3 regions of the Arthrobacter sp. 01N442 genome follow, and region 2 is predicted to be linked to each of the others. Evidence: predicted binding sites of a transcription regulator. Region 2 holds the regulator's gene; each other region holds the start of a gene.
The links. The regulator LexA, encoded in region 2, represses DNA repair genes until DNA is damaged. The targets are predictions, from matches to a motif close to TCGAACANNTGTTCGA.

Region 1 (3,889 bases), on a different contig from region 2:
CATGCCCTTTGTGCTCACCGAATACTGTCCCTGGTAGTACCCCGCGATGGCGTAGTCCAGGTTCTTGCTGGTCGCGACCAGCTGGCGGATGATGGCGATGCCGGCCGTGGCGTTGTCGTACGGGTCCAGCAGGTTCAGCTTGCGGCCCACGAGGTCCGAGGCCCAGCCGCCCGAGGACGGAATGACCTGCATGGTGCCGATCGCGTTCGCGGGGGAGACCGAGCGGTGGTTGAAGCCTGACTCCTGGTAGGCGAAGGCCATGGCCAGCGACGGCGAGACGCCCATCCGGCGTGCCGTGTCTGCCACGATCTGCTTCATCTGTTCACGGGTGGGAACCGGCGAGGCATTGAGCAGCGCCTTGTTCTGGTTAGCGGAGCTGACCACGGCCTTCGGGTAGCTGAAACCCAGGAAGGTGCTGGGCACCAAGGGGGTAACCGCGGCTGGTGGCTGGCTGGAGGCCGGCTTGATGGTGCTGGTGCTTGCGCCGGGAATGACGAGTTTGTGTCCGGGGTAGATGATGCTGCTCATGGTCAGCCGGTTTGCCGACAGGACGGCGGAGAGCTTCACTCCGTGCCGGGCAGCGATACCGGAGAGCGTGTCGCCCGACTTGATGGTGTAGGACCCTGAGCTGACGGGGGCCGGGACAGGCTTCGGCGCCGCCGGCCGGGCGGGTGCGGCCTTCGGGGCTGCGGCGCGGGGGGCTGGAGCTGCCGCGGCGGCTCCGATGTTGATCCTCTGGCCCGGGTAGATCACGGAGCGGGCGCTGAGCCCGTTCCGGCTGAAGACATCCGCGAGCCTGACGCCGTGGCGCGCGGCAATGCCGCTCAGAGTGTCGCCGGACTTGACGGTGTAGACACTGCCACCGGTACGTGCCGGAGCCGCCTTCGGCGGTGCAGCTTTCGCCGGAGCTGCCTTGGCGGCGGGGCCGCTGGCGGAACCCGTGAGCTTGATCCTCTGGCCGGGGTAGATCACAGACCGGGGCTGCAAGTTGTTCAGCTTGAGCAGTGCGTGGGTGTTCAGGCCATACCTGTGGGCGATCGCGCTGATCGTATCGCCACGGACAATCGTGTACCGCGCCGGAGCGGCGACCTTGGCCGGTTGGAACGAGGCCGGAACGGTGGCCGGAACCGCTGCTGCTGGGATCAGGGCCGAAGACACCGCCGAGCTGGCCTGCCCCTGTGCCTTCATGGCCGCCGCGAGCGTCGCCGGGATGGCCCGGGGACGTGCTTCGGCAGCTGCCGGCTGCGCGATCGCCAAGGACGAAAGCACGACGGCGGGAAGCGCCGCCGTCGTCGCCGCAATCAGCGGGAGGCCGGGCCTCGGGTTGTGCTTCGGCGAACGTGACGTCGTCATGGGAAAGATCCTCTTCTCAGCGGCGAACCCCGCAGGACAGACAGTGTTACTGGTGTTACCAGTGTGACTGAAGATACTGCAGTTACAAATGTGATCCATGCGAATCTCTCATGAATTGCGAAATAGCACAAGAACTGTTTGACATTCTGCAATGACACCCGCGGGAGCGTCTTGCCCCGGGCGTCCGGCTGGCCGCCCGGGGCGGCGCCGCCGGGGGGCTTATTTGTTGTCCCTTTTATACGTTGGATTAAGCGGCCGAATTAATGGGTCGTGGCTGACTAGGCGCATTCCGCCCCGGCATGGCAATCTTGATCCGTGAGTACTGTAGAAAGCCTCGTAGGCGAATGGCTGCCCCTGCCCGACGTAGCACAGCTGCTGGACGTGTCCATCACCAAGGTTCATGCGCTGCTCGACGAGCGCGCACTGGCGGCGGTGCGGATCGGTGACCGGCGGATCCGCTCCGTGCCGGCGGCGTTCATCCAGGACGGCCACGCGGTGGAGAGCCTCAAGGGCACGATCGTTGTCCTGGCCGACGCCGGCTATTCGGACGAAGAACTCATCACCTGGCTGTTCACCCCGGACGAGTCCCTGCGGGGCCGTCCGATCGACGCCCTCCGCGAAGGACGCAAGACGGAAATCCGCCGCCGGGCCCAGACGATGGCCTGGTAGTACTGCGGTTCCTGCTAATACGGCGAAGGCCGTGCCCGGCGTGTAACGCCGGGCACGGCCTTTGTTGTCCCTGTTGGTCTTGAACCCGCCTGCGGATTCCCGTCCGTTCAGGCTGTGCGGCTGACAGCGGCCTCGGCGAGTTTCCGGAGCGCCGTCTTGGGCAGTTCCTCGAGCGGGAGCAGGTCCAGGGCGTCGAAGGCGGCCTTGCCGAATTCCTCGATCAGGACCTCCGTGGCCTGCAGTGCCCCGCAGTCGACGATGATGCGCCGGATCTCCTCGACGTCGCCGGTGCTCAGGTCAGGGCTGCCGAGCTTCGCATCGATGAAGCTCGATTCGGCGGGAGTCGCCTGGTCGAGGGCGAAGGCCACCAGCACGGTGCGCTTGCCTTCGCGGAGATCGTCGCCCGCGGGCTTCCCGGTGGTGACGGGGTCGCCGAAGACGCCCAGCACATCGTCCCGCAGCTGGAAGGCCTCGCCCAGGGGGAGCGCGAACGCGGAGTAGCCGCGCAGCAGATCGTCCGAGGCGCCGGCCAAGGCGCCGCCCAGCGCGAGCGGGTGCTCGGTGGAGTACTTGGCCGACTTGAAGCGGATGATGGACTGGGCACGGCTGACCGCCCCGGCCCGGTCGCGGTGCGGGCCGGCCACTTCTTCCAGGATGTCCAGGTACTGGCCGGCCATGACCTCGGCGCGCATCAGGTTGAAGATGAGCCGCGCCTGGCTGCCGGAGGCCGCGCGATCGCCGATTTCAGTAAACGATTCTTCGCTGAAGGACAGGCACAGGTCACCGGTGAGGATCGCCGCCGCGTGGCCGAAGCGCTCCGGATCCAGCGCCCAACCCTGGCTCGCGTGCAGCTCACTGAAACGGCGGTGCACACTGGGACCGCCCCGGCGGGTGTCCGAGCGGTCAATGATGTCGTCGTGGATCAGTGCCGCGGCCTGGAACAGCTCCAGCGCCGAGCCGGCGGTGACCACCTCGCGGGCCGCGGCGCCGCCGCCCGCGCCGCGCCAGCCCCAGTAGCACATCAGGGCGCGGAGGCGCTTGCCGCCGGTGACCAGGTTGGAGATGGACCCCATGAGCGGGTCGATGTCCGGGGAGATGGCGGACATCACCGTCGAACGCGAGGTAAGGAAGTCGGTCAGCTTGCCGGCGACGGCGGCCACGAAATCCGCCTGCTCAACCCGGAGTTGTTCGGCCAGGCTCACTTGACGGACTCGGCGGCGACGTTGGCGCCAATCGTGAAGGTGGAGATCCCGGCGGCCTCGACGACAGCCAGGTTCACGGTTTCGTTGTCCCCGCGCAGGAAGTCCTTGGAGGCCACCGAGCCGACGGTGCCGCCCGGGACTGCCTTGAATCCCTGGCTTTTCAGTTGCTTGCTGTAGTACGACACGACGTCGGCTGCCGGCGAGGTGATCTTGGCCACCAGGGCAACGGTCGCGGGGGCGCCGCTCTTGTCAAAACTGCTTGATTCCACCTGTGCGCCCGGCATCACCGGCAGCAGTTTCTTGGGGAAGCCCTCCACAAGGGCGCCTACGGTGGCGGAGGTGCCGGGTTTGGCGGAGGGGCTGGGGGGAGCCGTGGTGGAAGGCTGGGCGGTGGACTGCGCGGCCGCTGCGGGCTCGGACGCCGCAGTGGACGACGCTGCCGGGCCGGGGGTGCACGCGGCCAGGGCCAGCAAGACGCCAGCGGCGGCCACAGCCGTCACGGCGCGCTTGCGCTCTCCAATAACCTTCACGGGGGCATTCCTCCTAGTGTTGACGCCGGATCAGCCTCCAGTTTAGTCAGTACCTACGCATAGGATTGATGTGTGGGGCCGGACAGGGAAAATCAGATCGATAAACACATCGATAAACACAGCGAGAATCACGCC
Region 2 (3,889 bases):
TGTGGTGGTCACCAACCACGCCATGCTTGCGGTCAGCGCGTTCGAGGGCCTTGCCGTGTTGCCCGAGTACGACGTCGTGGTGGTGGACGAGGCCCACGAACTGCAGGACCGGGTCACCGGTGCCGTCTCCGGCCAGCTCTCGGTGGCCATGGTGCACGCCGCCGCCTCCGGTGCCCGCAAACACACCGGGATCACCGTGGATGCGCTCAACAATGCCGCCGCCAACCTTGAACTTGCCATTGAGGGCGTCCCCAGCGGCCTGATGCCGAACGGGCTGAACAGCGAACAGCTCGACTGTGTGGACCAACTGCGCGACGCCTGCCGCGCCGCGCTCTCCGATTCCAAGGGTGACAGCGCCAACACGGCCGACGGCGGCCGCCAGCTCGCGCGGTCGCGGCTGATGGTGATCCTGGAACTGTGCGAACGGCTCCTGGCCGCCAAAGAGAACCGCGAAGTGGTCTGGTTCTCCCGCAACAGCAGCTTCGACCCGCAACAGGGCTACTCGCAGCCTGATGACTCGGCGCCTGCCCTGATCAACATCGCCCCGCTCAGCGTGGCCGGCCGGCTCCGCGAGGGCCTGTTCGCCGACCACACGGTGGTGCTGACGTCCGCAACGCTGGCGATCGGTTCGGCCTTCGAGCCCGCGGCCGGGGGACTCGGCCTCGTGGGCCCCGGGGCCCCGAGCTGGACCGGCGTCGACGTCGGTTCCCCCTTCGAATATCCGAAACAAGGCATCCTCTACGTTGCCAAGCACCTGCCCAAGCCCGGACGCGGGACCTCCCCGGAAGCGCTCGATGAGCTCGAGAAGCTGATCCGCGCCTCCGGCGGCGGGGCGCTCTGCCTCTTCTCTTCCCGGCGGGCCGCCGAGGAGGCTGCCGAGGCGATGCGTCCCCGGCTGGGGCTCAGCATTCTCTGCCAGGGCGAATCGACCATGACCGCGCTCGTGAAGCAGTTCGCGGACGAGCCGGACACCTGCCTGTTTGGCACCATGTCGCTCTGGCAAGGCGTCGACGTGCCCGGGAACTCCTGCCGCCTCGTCGTGATCGACAGGATCCCGTTCCCGCGGCCCGACGATCCGCTGATGACTGCCCGCTCCCGCGCCGTGGCTCAGTCCGGCGGCAACGGCTTCATGAGCGTCTCGGCGACCCACGCGGCGATCCGCCTCGCCCAGGGCGCGGGCAGGCTGATCCGTTCGACGTCGGACAAGGGCGTTGTGGCCGTTCTGGACTCCAGGCTGTCCACCGAACGGTACGGCGCCTTCCTCCGGGCCGCGCTGCCGCCCTTCTGGCCCACTACCGACCCCTCGGTAGCCCTGGCCGCCCTCGACCGACTGGCCAAGGAAAGCCCCGCCAAGCAGTCCGCCAAGTAGGCGCCCGCATGCGGCCCGCAAGTAGCCCGCGCCAAGAGCCGTCCTGCACGCGTGAACGCGAGAGGCCCCGTCCGTAAATGGGACGGGGCCTCTTCGATGCAGGCTGGCGATTGGCCGGCGATTGGCCCGGGGTTGCCGGGGGAGGGCTACAGGGAGCGCAGCACCGATACGACCTTGCCCATAATGACGGCATGGTCGCCCAGAATCGGCTCGTACTGGGTGTTCTGTGGCAGTAGCCAGGTGTGGCCGTCGCGCTGGCGGAAGGTCTTCACCGTGGCCTCGTCATCGAGCAGCGCCGCCACGATGTCACCGTTGACGGCGTCGTTCTGGCGCCGGACGACCACCCAGTCGCCGTCGCAGATGGCGGCGTCGATCATCGAGTCACCCGCAACCTTGAGCATGAACAGTTCGCCGTGGCCCACCAGCTGGCGCGGCAGGGGCATCACGTCCTCCACCACCTGGTCGGCCAGGATCGGACCGCCGGCAGCGATCCGGCCCACGAAGGGCACCATCGCGGTGTCCGTAGCGCTGGCGAGTTCCGAGACGGCAAGGCCGCCGACAGCCCGCAGGCCGCTGGATTTTTCCACGCCTGAAATCTTCGTCGCGCCCTCGTCCAGCGTCAGCGGCATAAGAACTTCCATGGCGCGCGGCCGCTTGGGGTCCCGCCGCAGGTAGCCGAGCTTTTCCAGCTGCGAGAGCTGATGGGTGACGCTGGAAAGGCTGGCGAGCCCCACGGTGTCGCCGATCTCGCGCATCGAGGGCGGGTAGCCGTTGTCCGTCACGGAACGCTGGATGGTCTCCAGGATCTTCTTCTGCCGGACGGTAAGGCTCTTCGGCGCCCGGCCGGTCTGGGTGCCCCGCTGGGTGGCCCTCCCGCCGGCGGCTTGTGCTGCCATGTTCGCCATGCCTTTCATTTCGCCCGGCCGCTGAGGCTGCCGGGACCCTCCGAGCTGAAAATGTCAGACCCCGTTGATCAACTGCTATTCACCAGCACAAGTGGTTGTCCTGTGATTCAAAAATAGGCCAGCCATCAGGGTTTTTCAAACATTTGTTCTAGCGAGTCTCGACAAGGTTCGTTCATAGGTGCTAAAAATGAACAGGCAAGGTTCGAATATGTGTTCGAACACGAGGGTTCGAAGTCCGATGGGGTTTTCGGCTCAGTGTTCGAAGATTCATGCTTCGCGGTTTGGGTTCGAAGGTAAGGCCGGTTGGCGGCAGGTACGTGGAGTACGCCGAGCGGCACATGTATTTCCAGCAACACAGGTATTTCCAGCGACACAGATAAGTCCAGGAGGGCTCAGCTCATGTCAGCAGTAAGCGCTATTTCCGGTTCGTTCGATTCCGTTCCTGCGAAGGCGGCCCCGGCCGCTGCAGCCGGCAAGCAGGCTCCGTTGCGCCTGACCCGCCGCGGCCGATTTGTCTTCTTTGGGCTGCCGCTGCTGCTGTTGGCCGTACTCGTCCTCTCCCTGTCCGGCTTCATGAACTCCCCGGCGAAGGCCGCGGACTCGAACGCGGAGCTCTCGCTCACGCCGACCGTCACCGTCACCGTCCAGCCGGGCGAGTCGCTTTGGGCTATCGCCGGCGCCGTGGCGCCGGAGCGCGATCCCCGTGACGTGGTGGCCGACATCGTTCAGCTCAACAACCTCGGCGCTGCCCGCGTCCTCCCCGGCCAACAGCTGTACGTACCTTCAAAGTAGGCCGTCTGCAGGGGACTGGCGTGTCATGCCGCCGGACCGCCGGCCGACTTTTGGCAGTCACGGTTTCGGGGCCGGGCCGGGTCTCACTTAAACTGGGCAAGTGACTGACCAGCTAGAGCGCCTCAACCGACTGCCCCTCCGGACCAACCTGCGGGGACTGCGCCCCTACGGTGCTCCCCAGCTTGATGTCCCCATCCTGCTGAATGTCAACGAGAACACCCACGGGGTCCCGGCGGACGTCCGCGCCGCCATCGCCGAAGCCGTGACCGAGGCCGCTGCAGGACTGAACCGGTACCCGGACCGCGAGTTCACGGAGCTGCGCGAAGCACTCGCCGAGTATCTCGGCCACGGACTGGATGCGGCGAACATTTGGGCCGCCAACGGCTCGAACGAAGTCCTGCAGCAAATCCTCCAGGCCTTCGGCGGCCCGGGGCGCACCGCCCTCGGCTTCCCTCCCACCTACTCGATGTACCCGCTGCTCGCCGCCGGCACGGACACGGAATACATCGTCGGAGTTCGCGCCGACGACTACGGTTTGAGTGCCGAATCGGCCGCCCGCCAGGTCCGGGAGCTCAAACCCAATGTGGTCTTCCTTTGCTCGCCGAACAACCCCACCGGCACCGGGCTGGGCCTCGACGTCGTCGAGGCGGTCTATGAGGCCGGAGAAGCAAGCCAGACCATCGTCATCGTGGACGAGGCGTACCACGAGTTCGCGCACGACGGCACGCCCAGCGCGCTGACCCTGCTTCCCGGTCGTGAGCGGCTGATCGTCTCGCGCACCATGAGCAAGGCCTTCGCCCTGGCCGGCGCCCGGCTTGGCTAC
Region 3 (3,889 bases), on a different contig from region 2:
TGACGTGTTCCGCAGCATCAAGGCAGTGACGCCGGGCAGCTACACTTTCATCCTGCCGGCCACAAAGGAAGTGCCGAAGCGGCTGCTGCACCCGAAGAAGAAAACGGTGGGCGTACGCATCCCGGACAACAAGGTCGTCCAGGCCTTGCTGGCCGAACTCGGCGAACCGCTGCTTTCCAGCACGCTGCTGCTTCCGGACGAAGAAGAGCCGCTGACCCAGGGCTGGGAAATCAAGGAACGGCTGGACCACGTGGTGGACGCCGTCATCGACTCCGGCGACTGCGGGGCAGAGCCGACCACGGTCATCGATTTCTCCAGCGGCGTTGCCGAGGTCACCCGCCACGGCATGGGAGACCCGTCCCGCTTCGAATAGCGCTGCGGATAGCCGTCGGGCTGGCCGGGCGGGTCCTTGCAGCGACACCCCCGGCCCCCTATTGTTCGGATCATGACCGCGCCCGGGGGAAACGCACGTTATCGAAAACGCACGACGCCGACACTGTTGTCTATCGCATGCCTCGCCTTTGGGGCGGTGACGATTGGGGCGGTGACGGCGGGCTGCGGCTCGGCTCCGCCCGCGGAGCCGGCTGGCACGCCAACCCTGACCAAGCCGCCGGCAGCCTCGGCAGCGGCCGTGACGGGCGCCGGGCTGTCGCCAGGTCAGACCCTTGCGCCCGCCCCGCCGGTTCCGCCCGCCCCCGCCGGCCGCGGCGCGGATCAGTGCCTGCAGCAGGCCGGGGACGCCGCAGCCAACGGACCCCTTCGGTGCGAATACTTCACTTCCGGCTCCCTGATGCCCGCATCCGTGCCCGCAGGTCCTGGCCTGAGCTCCGGTGACTATGCCGTCAGGTTTGGCAGCGTGGGCGGCCATCCGTTGATGACGGTGCGGATCCGCTGCGCGTCCTACGCGGTCGGAGTGAGTGTTGCCGGCGGCACCATCACACCGGATCCGGGCACGTTCGAAAGCTTCGTCGGCGCGTGCCCATTCCCCTGGGACGGGGAACAACAGCGGATGAAGCAGTACCTTCAGGCGCCGCTTCAGTTTGCCCGCCGGGACAGTGGCATCGTGCTGCACAACCAGGAGTGGGGAGTTACCCTATTCCGAACCCCCTACGGGGCCGCCTAATTGACTCCGGCATTTACATTTCCAGGTTCATAATCGAGGCATGAGACTGACTGGAGTTCTCCCCGAGGACGCACCGGACCCTCGTGTTCAGCAGGCTGAACAGCTGAGACTCATGCCCGTCCCCGTGATGGGCCTCATGCCCCAGCCGTCGCTGGAAGACACGGACACTGTTTCTCTGGCCTACAGCCAGGACGATCGTGGATACAGCGAAATGACGGCGGGCGTCACCTACACAGTCTGGCGGAACCCGGCAGACCGCTCGGATCCGATAAACCTCGCGGACCTCGACGAGCGCACGCGGAAGGCGATCGAGAATGTTCCGCCATGGCCGCGACCCGCGTGGCTGGTCGCGCAGGTGGAGCGAATGCGGTACCCGCAGTTGTGGGACGCCGTGCGAACCAGCTGGCACCGTGATTCCTCCGAGCGCTCTTCGGTCCGCAGGCTGCTGGTCGACCACGTCAACCACATCCTCATGAATCAGTACCGGCCGGAGCCCGGATTGAACGGCAGTCCGTGGGATCGGGCCGCACCCGCAGTGGGCGACCGGATGGTCAATGGCCGGGTACGTGTCCTCGTCAACGGGGTGGAAATACCCGGCGTCGAAGTCGACACGGGCCCGTTCGTATACGGCATCGGCGCCGAACTGCCAGGCGCAGGCGTCGTGACCGCCGCGCTTCCGCGCTCCGAACTCAACCACATCCAGATCCAGTTCAGCACCAGGAGCCGACCGACCGGATGGAGTCAGAAATGATGCGCAGAAACTCATTCGCGCTGGCTGCGGGACCGCCGTTAAGTGGTTGCGCGCGGCGAAATGGGTATCCGCACTCCTGAATGGCACTGCCCGGTCAAATGTCGGCCCCCGGGGCTACACTTTAACTCGAACATATATTCGAAAAAAGGTGTGTTGTGGGCGTAATCGTTGGGCCTCGCGTGATAGACGCTGGCACTTCCCTCCTCTCGGTGCTGATCTCGCCGGTTCCGGTCGCCGCCGGCTATCCGTCGCCGGCGCAGGATTACTTCGACGGACGGATCGACCTCAACGAGCACCTGATCAAGGACATCACCAGCACCTACGTCGTCAGGGTGTCCGGGGACTCCATGGAGGGCGCCGGCATCAGCGACGGCGACGAGCTGATCGTCAACCGTGCCCTGGAGCCCCGCGACGGATGCGTCGTCGTCGCCGTCCTCGACGGCGAACTCACCGTCAAGCGCCTGCGCGTCACCGCAGCCGGCGTGGTCCTGCAGGCGGACAACCCGCGCTACCCCGACATCAGGGTTCCGGCCCTCTCCGACCTGGTCATCTGGGGCGTCGCCACCCGGTGCCTGCACCATGTCTGAGCCCCCGGTATGAGCCCCATGCCCGAGACCCGGCCCGGCGGCAGCATCGCCCTCGTGGATGTGAACTGCTTCTACGCCAGCGCCGAACGCGCGTTCGACCCCTCCTTGGAAGGCCGGCCGGTGGTGGTGCTATCCAACAACGACGGCTGCGCCGTCACCCGATCCCCCGAGGCGAAGGCGCTCGGCATCCCGCTTGGCGAACCGTGGTTCAAGCTCGCCCCACGCGCCAAGGAGTGGGGGCTCGTGGCCAGGTCGAGCAACTACGAGCTCTACGGCGACGTCAGCGCCCGGGTGATGGAACTCCTGGGCCGGTATTCGGCGTGGCTGGAGGTCTACAGCATTGACGAGGCCTTCCTGGGCGTGCGCGGCGACCCGGAAGAACTGCTGCGGCTGGGGCAGGCAATGAAGACGGCGGTTCGCCGGAATGTCGGCGTCCCGGTCTGCGTCGGCATCGCCGGGACCAAGACCCTGGCGAAACTGGCCAACAAGTGGGCCAAACACAACCCCGCCTTCGACGGCGTCTGTCACTGGGATTCGGTACCCGCCAACCTGCAGGAGCAGCTCATGGCCGGCCTGTCCGTCATCGAACTCTGGGGCGTCTCGACACGACTGACCAAACGGCTGAACGCGCTGGGGATCCATAGCGTGCTCGACCTGGCCCGGGCGGACCCGGTCCGGATCAGGGACCGCTTCTCGGTGGTGCTGATGCGCACCGTTCTGGAATTGCAGGGCACGCCCTGCATTCCGCTTGAGGAGGAGCGCGTCGGCCGGGACCAGCTCATCTTCAGCCGCTCCTTCGCCACCCCGATCAGCACCGCGGCCGGAATGCGCCAGGTCCTGGGCATCTACGCGCAACAGGCCAGCGCCAGGCTCGCACGGCACGGCCTGCAAGCCAAGGTCTTGACCGCGTTCGCCGCAACGTCCTACTACAACCCCCGAGACAGTTCACACCCCTCGGTGTCTGCAGCGCTCCCGATGCCGACCGCTGATCCGGTCCTGCTGGCCAGGGCGGCCTACGCCCTGCTCCCCCGGGTCGTCGACGGCGTCAAGTACGCGAAGGCCGGCATCATGGTCACCGACCTGCGCCCGACAGCCAGCCAGGCGCCGCTGGCCGTGTTTGAGAACCCGCATGAAGAACACGGCATCGGGCCGCTGCTGGAGGAGGTCAGCCGCAAATACGGCCGGGGCTCCATCGGCCTGGGTCACGCGGGGATCCGCGGCGGCCCCGACTGGACGATGAAACGCGACATGCTGTCCCCGCGCTACACGACCCACTGGGACGAACTTCCCGTGGTGAGGGCCGCCTGAGCACGGCCTGAAGCTCAGCCCGTGGTCCGGGCCGTTTGCAGGAAGGAGTCCAGGATCCTCCCGGCGTTCTCGCGGAGCCGGTCATCAACCGCGGGACCCTGGGGGCCGGCCGCGTGCAGC

Region 1: a site for LexA is predicted at 1,480-1,495, ahead of AC1DNC_RS16415 (LysM peptidoglycan-binding domain-containing protein). Genes of this name have one in related genera too.
Region 3: a site for LexA is predicted at 2,001-2,016, ahead of AC1DNC_RS01495 (LexA family protein). Genes of this name have one in related genera too.

The regions. Positions count from the first base shown of each region.
Region 1 is NZ_JBFTRD010000010.1:47,811-51,699, reverse strand. It holds gene AC1DNC_RS16415 (LysM peptidoglycan-binding domain-containing protein) at 1-1,353, opposite strand, end outside; gene AC1DNC_RS16410 (Rv2175c family DNA-binding protein) at 1,669-2,022, shown strand; gene AC1DNC_RS16405 (polyprenyl synthetase family protein) at 2,130-3,224, opposite strand; gene AC1DNC_RS16400 (hypothetical protein) at 3,221-3,754, opposite strand.
Region 2 is NZ_JBFTRD010000008.1:48,627-52,515, reverse strand. It holds gene AC1DNC_RS15645 (ATP-dependent DNA helicase) at 1-1,369, shown strand, start outside; gene lexA (transcriptional repressor LexA) at 1,516-2,265, opposite strand; gene AC1DNC_RS15635 (LysM peptidoglycan-binding domain-containing protein) at 2,674-3,066, shown strand; gene AC1DNC_RS15630 (histidinol-phosphate transaminase) at 3,167-3,889, shown strand, end outside.
Region 3 is NZ_JBFTRD010000001.1:334,159-338,047, forward strand. It holds gene AC1DNC_RS01480 (L-threonylcarbamoyladenylate synthase) at 1-373, shown strand, start outside; gene AC1DNC_RS01485 (hypothetical protein) at 446-1,123, shown strand; gene AC1DNC_RS01490 (hypothetical protein) at 1,164-1,874, shown strand; gene AC1DNC_RS01495 (LexA family protein) at 2,030-2,461, shown strand; gene AC1DNC_RS01500 (Y-family DNA polymerase) at 2,480-3,769, shown strand; gene AC1DNC_RS01505 (AfsR/SARP family transcriptional regulator) at 3,784-3,889, opposite strand, start outside.